Regions from separate parts of the Deinococcus aquiradiocola genome, predicted to be linked through region 2. Evidence: riboswitches for the same ligand, from Rfam matches in the RefSeq annotation. Region 2 holds a riboswitch; the other holds the start of a gene.

Region 1 (4,401 bases), on a different contig from region 2:
TGGGCGGAACCTGTGGGGTCACGCGCCTGGGGGCATTCGCGTCATCATTCGCCTGCTGGCCGCTTGGCGCTTCATCCCTTCACTTTAACATGCGGGCCTGCGGGCGCGCGCCAGCCGTGCAGGCAGGCGGGGCACGGTGCCGGGGGCTGTACGGGGCTGTATGGTCCAGGGCTGTACGGTCCAGGGCTGTGCGGGTGGGGGCGGGCCGCTATCATCGGCGCGAATGAAGGCCCCCGAGTCTCCCCTGCTCACGCACGTCGTGCGTCCCGCGCACCTGGCGCTCACGTTCCTGACGACCTTCCCGCTCCCGCACGTGCTGGAGGTGCGGGACGGGGAGTTCGCGCGGGCGAGCGGGTTCTACCCGCTGGCGGGCTGGGCGGTGGGGGCGCTGGCGGCGGCCCTGCTGTGGCTGCCGCTGCCGCTGCCGGAGGGCGTGCGTGCGGCGCTGGTGCTGGCGGGCTGGCTGGCCGCGACGGGCCTGCTGCACTTCGACGGGCTGGTGGACACGTCGGACGCGGTGTTCGCCATGAAGTCCCCGGAGCGGCGCCTGGAGATCCTGCGGGACGTGCATGTGGGCGCGTTCGGGCTGGCGACGGGCGCGCTCGTGCTGCTCGCGTGGTGGAGTGCGCTGGGCGCGGTGCGGCCGCTGGAGGTGCTGGCGGCGGCGGTGCTGGCGCGCACGGTGCTGCTCGCCCCGATGAACCTCTTCCCGGCGGCGCGCGTGGATTCGCTGGGCGCACGGTCCCGCGAGGGGCACTGGCCGGTCGCGCTGCTGCTGGCGGCCCCGCTGCTGCTGCTGCCGCTCGGGCCGGTGCGGGTGCTGGTGGCGGCCGCGTCGGCGCTGGTGGCGGCGCTGCTCGTCGCTCGGTTCTGCGCGTCGCGGCTGGGCGGCGGCATCAATGGCGACGTGTACGGCGCGTGCGTGGTGGCGGCGGAGGTGGCGGTGCTGCTGTCGTTCGCGTGGGGGCGGTAGGTGCTGGACCTGTACGTGGTGCGGCACGCGGCGACCGTCCCGAACGCCGAGCGCCGCTACCCGCGCCCCGGCGAGGACGCGCCGCTCAGCAGGGACGGTGAGCGGCAGGCGGCCGCGCTGCGCCTGCCGCGCGCAGGAACGGTGTACGTGTCGCCCGCGCGGCGCTGCCTGCAGACGGCGGCCCTGGCGGGCTGCGGGGACGTGCGGGTGACGGGAGAGCTGCGCGAGGCGGAGTTCGGGGTGATGGCGGGCCACACCTGGGCGGAACTGGAGGCGCGGTACGGCGCGGCCCCGGCCCGCTGGACGACGGCCCTCGGGGACCCGCGCGGCACGGACGGCCCGCCCGGCGGGGAGAGCGGCGCGGCCTTCCACGCCCGCGTGCAGGGCTGGCTGGACACCCTGCCGCCCACCGGGACGGCCGTGGCCTTCACGCACCTGGGGCCGCTGCTCGCCGTGCTGCGGCTCACGGTGGGCCTGCTCGCGGCCGAAGCGCCGACCGGCACGGCCGCGCACCTGCGGAGGGCCGGGACCGCGTGGTGGCTGGTGTCGCTCGCGCCGGGCACGTGACGCGCTCCGCGCCGGAAGCATGACGCGCTCTGCGCCGGAAGCGTGACGCGGAAGGTGCCGGGCGCGGACGCGTGCTACCCTCCGTGTACCTGAAGCCCGCCTCGCGGGACTGGAACGCGGCCCGAAGGCCCGCCAGTTGGGGAAGTCCGGTGAGATTCCGGCGCTGTTCCGCAGCGGTATTGGCGCCTCGCGCCTCAGCCCGAATGCCAGTCAGGCCGGGCCGTCCACCCAGGACGGCCACCTCTCGTACACAGGGGGATTCGGGGGAACTGGACCTGTCATGCCGCGTCCGCCCTGGCCCACGCCCGGGCGGTTTTTCGTGCGCCGTCCGGGCGAGCATCCACGCACGCCGGAGTCCATCATGTCCACCCGCACCATCCTTAACCCCCGCCCGCTGCCCGTACGCACGGCCGCGCTCGCGGCCACGCTGCTGCTCGGCGCGGCGCACGCCACGCACTACCCGCTGACCGTCACGGACGACCTGGGCCGCAAGGTCACGCTCACGCACGCCCCGAAACGCATCGTGGCGATGCTGCCCAGCCACACCGAGACGCTCTTCGCGATCGGGGCGGGCGCGCAGCTCGTCGGGGTGGACAGGTTCAGCAACTACCCGAAGGCCGAGACGGCCGCCCTCCCGAAGGTGGGGAGCGCGTACGCGCCCAGCCTGGAAGCGATCATCGCGCTGAAGCCGGACCTGGTGCTGGCGGACGAGTCGGGCGGGTCGCGCCTCACCGAGAAGCTCGCGGCGGCGGGCCTGAACGTGTACGGCGGGACGGCGCAGTCGTACACCGAGGTCTTCCAGAAGATCGCGGTGCTGGGTCAGCTCACGAACCACGAGGCGGGCGCGACGCGGCTCATCACGTCCATGCGCACCGACCTGAACGCGACGACGGCGGCGCTGCGCGGCGTGCCGAAGGTCAGCGCGTACTACGAGGTGTCGCCCGCGCCGTACTCGGTGGGGCCGGACAGTTTCATCGGGGTGCTGCTGCAGAAGGCGGGCGGCATGAACGTCGTGCCGGGCGGCCTGGGCGACTTCCCGAAGATCTCGCCGGAACTGGTCGTCAAGGCGAACCCGTCCGTGATGATCGGTCTGACCGTGCAGGACGCGCGGAACCGTCCCGGCTGGGCGTCGCTGCAGGCCGTGAACGCGGGCCGGGTGTACCAGCCGACGCCGGAGGAGATCGACGCCCTGTCGCGTCCCGGTCCGCGCCTCCCGGTGGCCCTGAGGGTCCTGGCGCGCCTGCTGCACCCGGAGCGCTTCTGATGCCCGACGAAGGCACCGCTCCTCTGATGCCCGACGAAGGCAACGCCCCAACGCCCGACGGGGACACCGCGCAGCGGCGCGAGGAGGCCATGGCGCAGCTCACCGCGCAGCGCGACGCGCACCGCAAGCGGGACGGCCTGACGCGCGGACGGCGGGGCCTCGTGATCGTGAACACCGGGAACGGCAAGGGCAAGACGACCGCCGCGCTTGGTCTGATGCTGCGAGCGCACGGGCGCGGGCTGCGCGTCAAGCTGTTCCAGTTCATCAAGCACGAAAACGCGAAGTTCGGGGAGCACCGCTCGCTGGAGGCGCTCGGCGTGCCGTTCGCGGGGCTGGGCGACGGGTTCACGTGGCGCTCGCAGGACCTGGAGAACAGCGCGGCGATGGCGGCGGCCGGGTGGGCGCTCGCGCGGGACGCGATCCTGAGCGGCGAGCACGACATGGTGGTGCTGGACGAGTTCACGTACGCTCTGAAGTACGGCTGGGTCGCGTGGAGCGACGTGCAGGCGGCCCTGGACGCGCGTGACGAGGGCGTGCACGTCGTCGTGACGGGGCGCGGGGCGCTGCCGGAACTGGTGTCGTACGCGGACACCGTGACCGAGATGCAGCCGGTGAAGCACGCCTACGAGGCAGGCATCGGCGCGCAGGCGGGCATCGAGCACTGATGCGCCTCCCGCGCTCCTCCCGGCGCGTGCTGCTGCTGGCACTGGCGCTCGACGCGCTGGGCGAGCCGCCCACGGCCGTCCACCCGGTCGCGTGGATGGGGTCGTTTCTCGGGCGGGCGCGGCGGGCGTGGCGGGCCGTCACGCCGGGCGCGCAACTGCTGGAGGGCGGGGCGGGCTGGGCGGCCGGTGCGGCCCTCGCGGCGGGCGCGGGCACGCTGGCCGGGCGGCTGCCGTGGCCGCTGCAGGCGGCGGTCCTCAAGACGCTCCTGAGTCGCCGTGCGCTGTTCGCGGCGGCAGGCGAGGTGTGCGCCGCACTGGAGGCCGGGAACCTGCCGGGGGCGCGGCGGCTCCTGTCGTGGCATCTCGTGAGCCGGGACACGTCGGACCTGACGGCGGGCGAGGTGGCGGCGGCCGTCATCGAGAGCGTGTCGGAGAACCTGTCGGACAGCGTGGTCGCGCCGACGGTCGCGTACCGGCTGGGCGGCCTGCCGCTCGCCGCAGCGTACAGGCTCACGAACACGGCGGACGCCATGTGGGGCTACCGCACGCCGCCGCTGGAGTTCGCGGGCAAGGTCGCGGCGCGCGCCGACGACCTGCTGAACCTGCTGCCCGCGCGCGTCACGGCCGGGTGCGCGGTGCTCGCGTGCGTGCCCGCGCGGCTGGACGGTGCGGGCGCGTGGCGGGCGTGGCGGCGGGACGCGCGCCTCACGAGCAGCCCGAACGCGGGGCACCCGATGGGCGTGTTCGCGGGGGCGCTCGGCGTGCGGCTGGAAAAGCGCGGCGTGTACGCGCTGAACGCGGCGGGCCGGGAGGCGACGGTGGACGATGTGCGGCGCGCCCTGCGTCTGGCACGCTGGACGCTGGCGTTCGCCGTACCGCTGCTGCTGGTCCCTCTGCCCCGCTGGCCGGGTGCTGGGCAAAGGCAGGGGGCC
Region 2 (4,401 bases):
GTGCATCAGCGTGTCGCTGTGCGCGGGCAGGTCCGGCAGGCGGTAACCGCGGCCCTTCATGGCGCGCAGCAGGTTCAGCAGGCTGGCGGGCGCGTCGAGCCCCACCGCGTTCCCGACCGACGCGGCCTTCGCGCCGGAATTCGTGAACACGAACGCCACCCGCTTGTCCGTGTTCGGCAGGTGCCGCAACTCCGCCTGCCGCGCCGCGATGCCCGCCACGCGCGCCGCGCGCTCCGCGTCCGGCACGTACACCACGCCGTCCGGCGTGGACTCCTTGAAGGACAGCGGGACCGTCACGATCCGCCCGTCGAACTCCGGGATGGCGACGTTCATGGCGGTGTCCAGCGGGTTCAGGCCACGGCTCGACAGTGCCCACGCGCCGCGCGCCATGCCGCTCGCGACCGCCTGGATCACCGGCACGCCCAGCCGTTCGAGCGCCGTGACGTTCCCGCCCGACAGCGTCACCCCGCCCGCGTTCACGTCGCCCAGCGCGAACGACAGCGTGCTGACGAGCGCGTCCACCCGGCCCAGCATCGGTGCGAGCGCCAGCGGGAAGCCGTCCTCCTGCGCCTTGAGGCTCGACGTGAACACCGCGAGCGCGTTCACGCCTGCCGCGTCCAGCGCGTCCAGCAGCACGTCCACGAAGGCCGTGTTGCCGCTCAGCAGGTGCGCGCGGTAGAAGAGCACGCCCACCGTGGGCCGTCCCGGCGTCGCCTGACGCGCCCAGTCTTCCAGCGTCGCGCCGTCCAGCGCGGGCAGGTACACGCCGTGCTCCGGCGTGACGCGCGCCGCTTCGCTCCCGAAGGCCGTGAGCAGCGTCCGGTCCGACAGGGCGCGCAGGCCCTGCGCGAGGTTGCCGGGACCGCCGTGCATGAACGCCAGCGTCAGCGTCTCCAGCACGTCGAGCGGCACGTTCCCGGCCCGCGCGAACTCCGGGTCGAGTTCGCCGACGCCGCTCACCACCGCGAGATGCTGCCCGCGCGCGCGGGCATGCGCCTGCAGCGCCGCGAACCCCGGCAGGCCCGAAAGCGACCCGTGCACGCGCAGCACCACGACGGCCGCGCGGCCCAGCTCGCCGTCCAGCAGCAGCTGCATCGCTTCCGGCGTCCGTACCCGCTGCAGCGGGTGCGTGAACAGCGCCGGGAAGCCGGGCGGGAACTCCTCGCGCGCCCGGCTCAGGGCGAGCAGGTCCGTGTCCGCGTGCGACAGCACCGCGATCCCCGACAGGTCCGCCTGCTCCGCCGGGACGGGCGCCGCCGCGTCCTCCTGCGGCGCGCGGTACTCCCAGTCGTAGAAGTTGAAGACGTACTCCGACAGGTCCGGCGGCGGCACCAGGAAGCGGTCGGCGGCGATCATGCTCTCGATGTAGTCGTAGATCAGGCCCACCTGCCACTCGGTGTTCACGCTGTGGAACCACACGCTGCGCCCGTCGAACACCAGCGACGCCACGTTCGCGAGCGTGCACGGCCCCAGGCAGCCCGCCCGCGTCAGGTGCACCTGATTCCTCAGGCGGCGCGACACCCATTCGTTCTTGTACGCGTCCACCGGCAGCGGCGCGTACCCGCGGTCCGTGTGACCGCAGCAGCAGCCGGAATAGCAGTACGACAGGTGACCGCGCCGCTGCACGATGTTCACGGTGCGGCCGTCGGCACGCGTGACCTTCTGGCGGTGCAGGGCCGCGCCCTGACCCTCAGTCACGGGCGCACCGCACGGCGAACAGGGCGAGGGAAGATGCCGGGATACGGCAGGACGGCAAGAGACAGGTTCACGGCGGGTCCCCCTTTCAGCGAGAGGTGCCCCCACACGGGGGCGGACCTGGCAGGCATTCGGGCTCGGGCGGGACGCTTGTCAGGTCCAGACCACACCGTTGCGGAACAGCGCCGGACTCACACCGGACTTCCCCACTTTAAGCCCGGTCTATGGTGCGCCCACACGGGCACGGCGACTCGGGCACCAGGCTGCCCGAGCATAGCAAACGAAAAGCTGTGTACACTCACGGACGGTCCCGCGCCCCAGCGGCCGGACCCAGCGAGAACAGAGGGAAGTCCGGTCACGCCTGCACGTCAGGTTCAGTCCGGCACGGTCGCGCCACGGTCACAGTCCGGTCGCTCACTCGCCGCCACGCGCCCCGCAAGGGCGCTCCGCCCCCGCGCCAGGGGCAGTCGAGCACCGGCTCTGCTGCCGCGCCCCACCGTCAGGAGCCGTCATGCATCACCCCGACCCGAACCACCCGCACCCCTCCGCCCTCCGGATGCCGCTCGCCCGCAGCGCCCGCCACAGCCTCCCGTACCTGAGCGTCGTGCTGGCCCTGCACCTGCTGGCCCTGCTGCTGTGGGTGCCTGCCGCCCTGCACGCGCCGCTGCTGTGGGGCGTGGGCGTCACCGCGTACCTGTTCGGCCTGCGTCACGCCTGGGACGCCGACCACATCGCCGTCATCGACAACACCGTCCGCAAACTCCTGCTGCTCGGCCGTCCCGCGCACGGCACGGGCCTGTACTTCGGGCTGGGGCACTCCGGCGTGGTGTTCGCCCTGTCCGCCGTGGCCGCCGTCGTCGGCAAGGCCCTGATCGGCCGGCAGGCCCAGCTGGAAACCTTCGGCGGGTGGGTGGGTCCGCTCGTGGCGGGCGCGTACCTCCTCACGGTCGCCGCCGTGAACCTCGCGTCGCTGCCGCGCGTGTGGCGCGGGCACGAGCAGCACCACTCGCACGGCGGGCTGCTCGCGCGCCTGATCGCGCCCATGACGCGCATGGTGAACCGGCAGTGGCAGGTCCTGCCGCTCGGTTTCCTGATGGGCCTGGGCTTCGACACCGCCACCGAAGTCGCCCTGCTCGGCCTGGCGGGCAGCGCGTCACAGCAGGGCCTGAGCCTCGCGTCCGTGCTGAGCCTGCCGCTGCTGTTCGCGTCCGGCATGACGCTCCTCGACACGCTGGACGGCGCGGCCATGACGCACGCCTACGCCTGGGCGCTCGAACACCCCCGCGCGCGGCGCGGGTACAACCTCATCGTGACCGGCCTGTCCGGCGGACTCGCCCTGGTGATCGGCGCGGTCACGCTCGCCGGATGGGTGGGGGCGCACTTCACGGCGCTCGGCGCGTGGCTCGCCCCACTCGGCACGCTCGACACGTCCACCCTCGGGTACTGGCTGTCCGGCATCGTGCTGGGCCTGTTCGTCCTGGCGAACCTGCGGTCACGGCGTGTCCCCTCCAGCCGCGGCTGAAAGGGACGGCACGCCCCGAACCCTGAGCAGGACGCGCACGTCCCGTCTGCAATCCGTTCTGTGGGGAAGGCGGGCGGGTCCAGTGTCTCCAGTCCGGGACTTCCAGGGCCGGGGCTCAGTCGAGCAGGTACCGGAGGGCGTCCAGGGCGGCGTACCCGGAGGTGTCCTGCCCCGGCCCGGAATCCGGGACCTGTCCGTGCGGCCAGCGGCCTGCGCTGCGCAGGTCGTCGCCGCTCGTGAGCAGCGCGGGCTCCGGTCCCTGTGGCTGCGTCTGCCCCAGGCCCACGTCGGCCAGCAGCGCGTTGCACAGGCACATGCGGCCCCGCGTGTCCTCCGCCCGGCCCCCCTTGCGGGTGTACTCCCCGACCGGTTCGGCCGGGCAGCGGAATCCCACGAGGCCGTCCGGCCGGGCGTAACTCTCGCGCAGGTACCCCAGGTCGCAGCGGCGCGTGCGGGCCGCGTACACGTCCGGGTCGGCGAGCGTGCCGGGCAGCATCACCACCTTAAAGGGAAAGCCGGTCGGGGACGCGTGCGGGTCCGTCCGTACGCGCAGCTCACCGCGCCGAGCGCCCCGCAGCGCCCGGTCGCGCAGGTCCGCGCGCAGGCCGGACTCCTCACAGTACGCGAACAGCGTGCCCACCTGCACACCTGCCGCGCCGCGCGCCCACGCGTCCCGCAGCGCTTCCGGCGAGCCCGTCCCGCCCGCCAGCCAGAACGGCAGGCCGAGCGCCGCGAGGGCCTGCAGGTCCACCTCGTCTTTCGGGCCGTAGCGCGGTTCGCCCCGTTCGTCGAGGGCGCGGTCCCCGCGCGGGGGGGCGCTGTGCCCGCCCGCCGTGGGGCCCTCCACCACGAAGCCCTGCACGGCCCCCTCGCCGCGCCGGGCCAGCATGGCCGCCAGCACGTTCGACGACACGACCGGCAGGAAGGCCGGACGCGCGAGCGGTACGCCCTCCAGGCCCAGGGACGCCGGATCGAAGGTCAGGACGGTCGGGGCGGCCGCGCCCGTCACGTCTAGCCGCAGGGTCGCCGCCTGTCCCGCCGCGAAGCGGTCGAGGACCTGCGGCACGTCGCGCGGGATGCCTGCTCCCATCAGCACGACGTGCACGCCCGCCAGGACCGCGCCGTACAGGCCCGGCAGGGTCTGCAGCTGAACCTTGGTGAGGAGGTTCACGCCGACCGTGCCG

What was found. Region 2 has a riboswitch for cobalamin ahead of IEY33_RS05720 (cobaltochelatase subunit CobN). Riboswitches for the same ligand answer to the same signal wherever they lie in the genome.
Region 1: it holds a riboswitch for cobalamin, as region 2 does, so the genes downstream of both, IEY33_RS03020 (ABC transporter substrate-binding protein) here and IEY33_RS05720 (cobaltochelatase subunit CobN) in region 2, are expected to answer to the same signal.

Annotation. Positions count from the first base shown of each region.
Region 1 is NZ_BMOE01000001.1:651,676-656,076, forward strand. It holds gene IEY33_RS03010 (adenosylcobinamide-GDP ribazoletransferase) at 224-973, shown strand; gene IEY33_RS03015 (histidine phosphatase family protein) at 974-1,540, shown strand; adenosylcobalamin-variant (AdoCbl-variant) riboswitch at 1,667-1,757, shown strand; gene IEY33_RS03020 (ABC transporter substrate-binding protein) at 1,902-2,804, shown strand; gene cobO (cob(I)yrinic acid a,c-diamide adenosyltransferase) at 2,804-3,469, shown strand; gene cbiB (adenosylcobinamide-phosphate synthase CbiB) at 3,469-4,401, shown strand, end outside.
Region 2 is NZ_BMOE01000003.1:17,820-22,220, forward strand. It holds gene IEY33_RS05720 (cobaltochelatase subunit CobN) at 1-1,698, opposite strand, end outside; cobalamin riboswitch at 1,801-1,972, opposite strand; gene IEY33_RS05725 (HoxN/HupN/NixA family nickel/cobalt transporter) at 2,207-3,217, shown strand; gene IEY33_RS05730 (nitronate monooxygenase) at 3,333-4,401, opposite strand, start outside.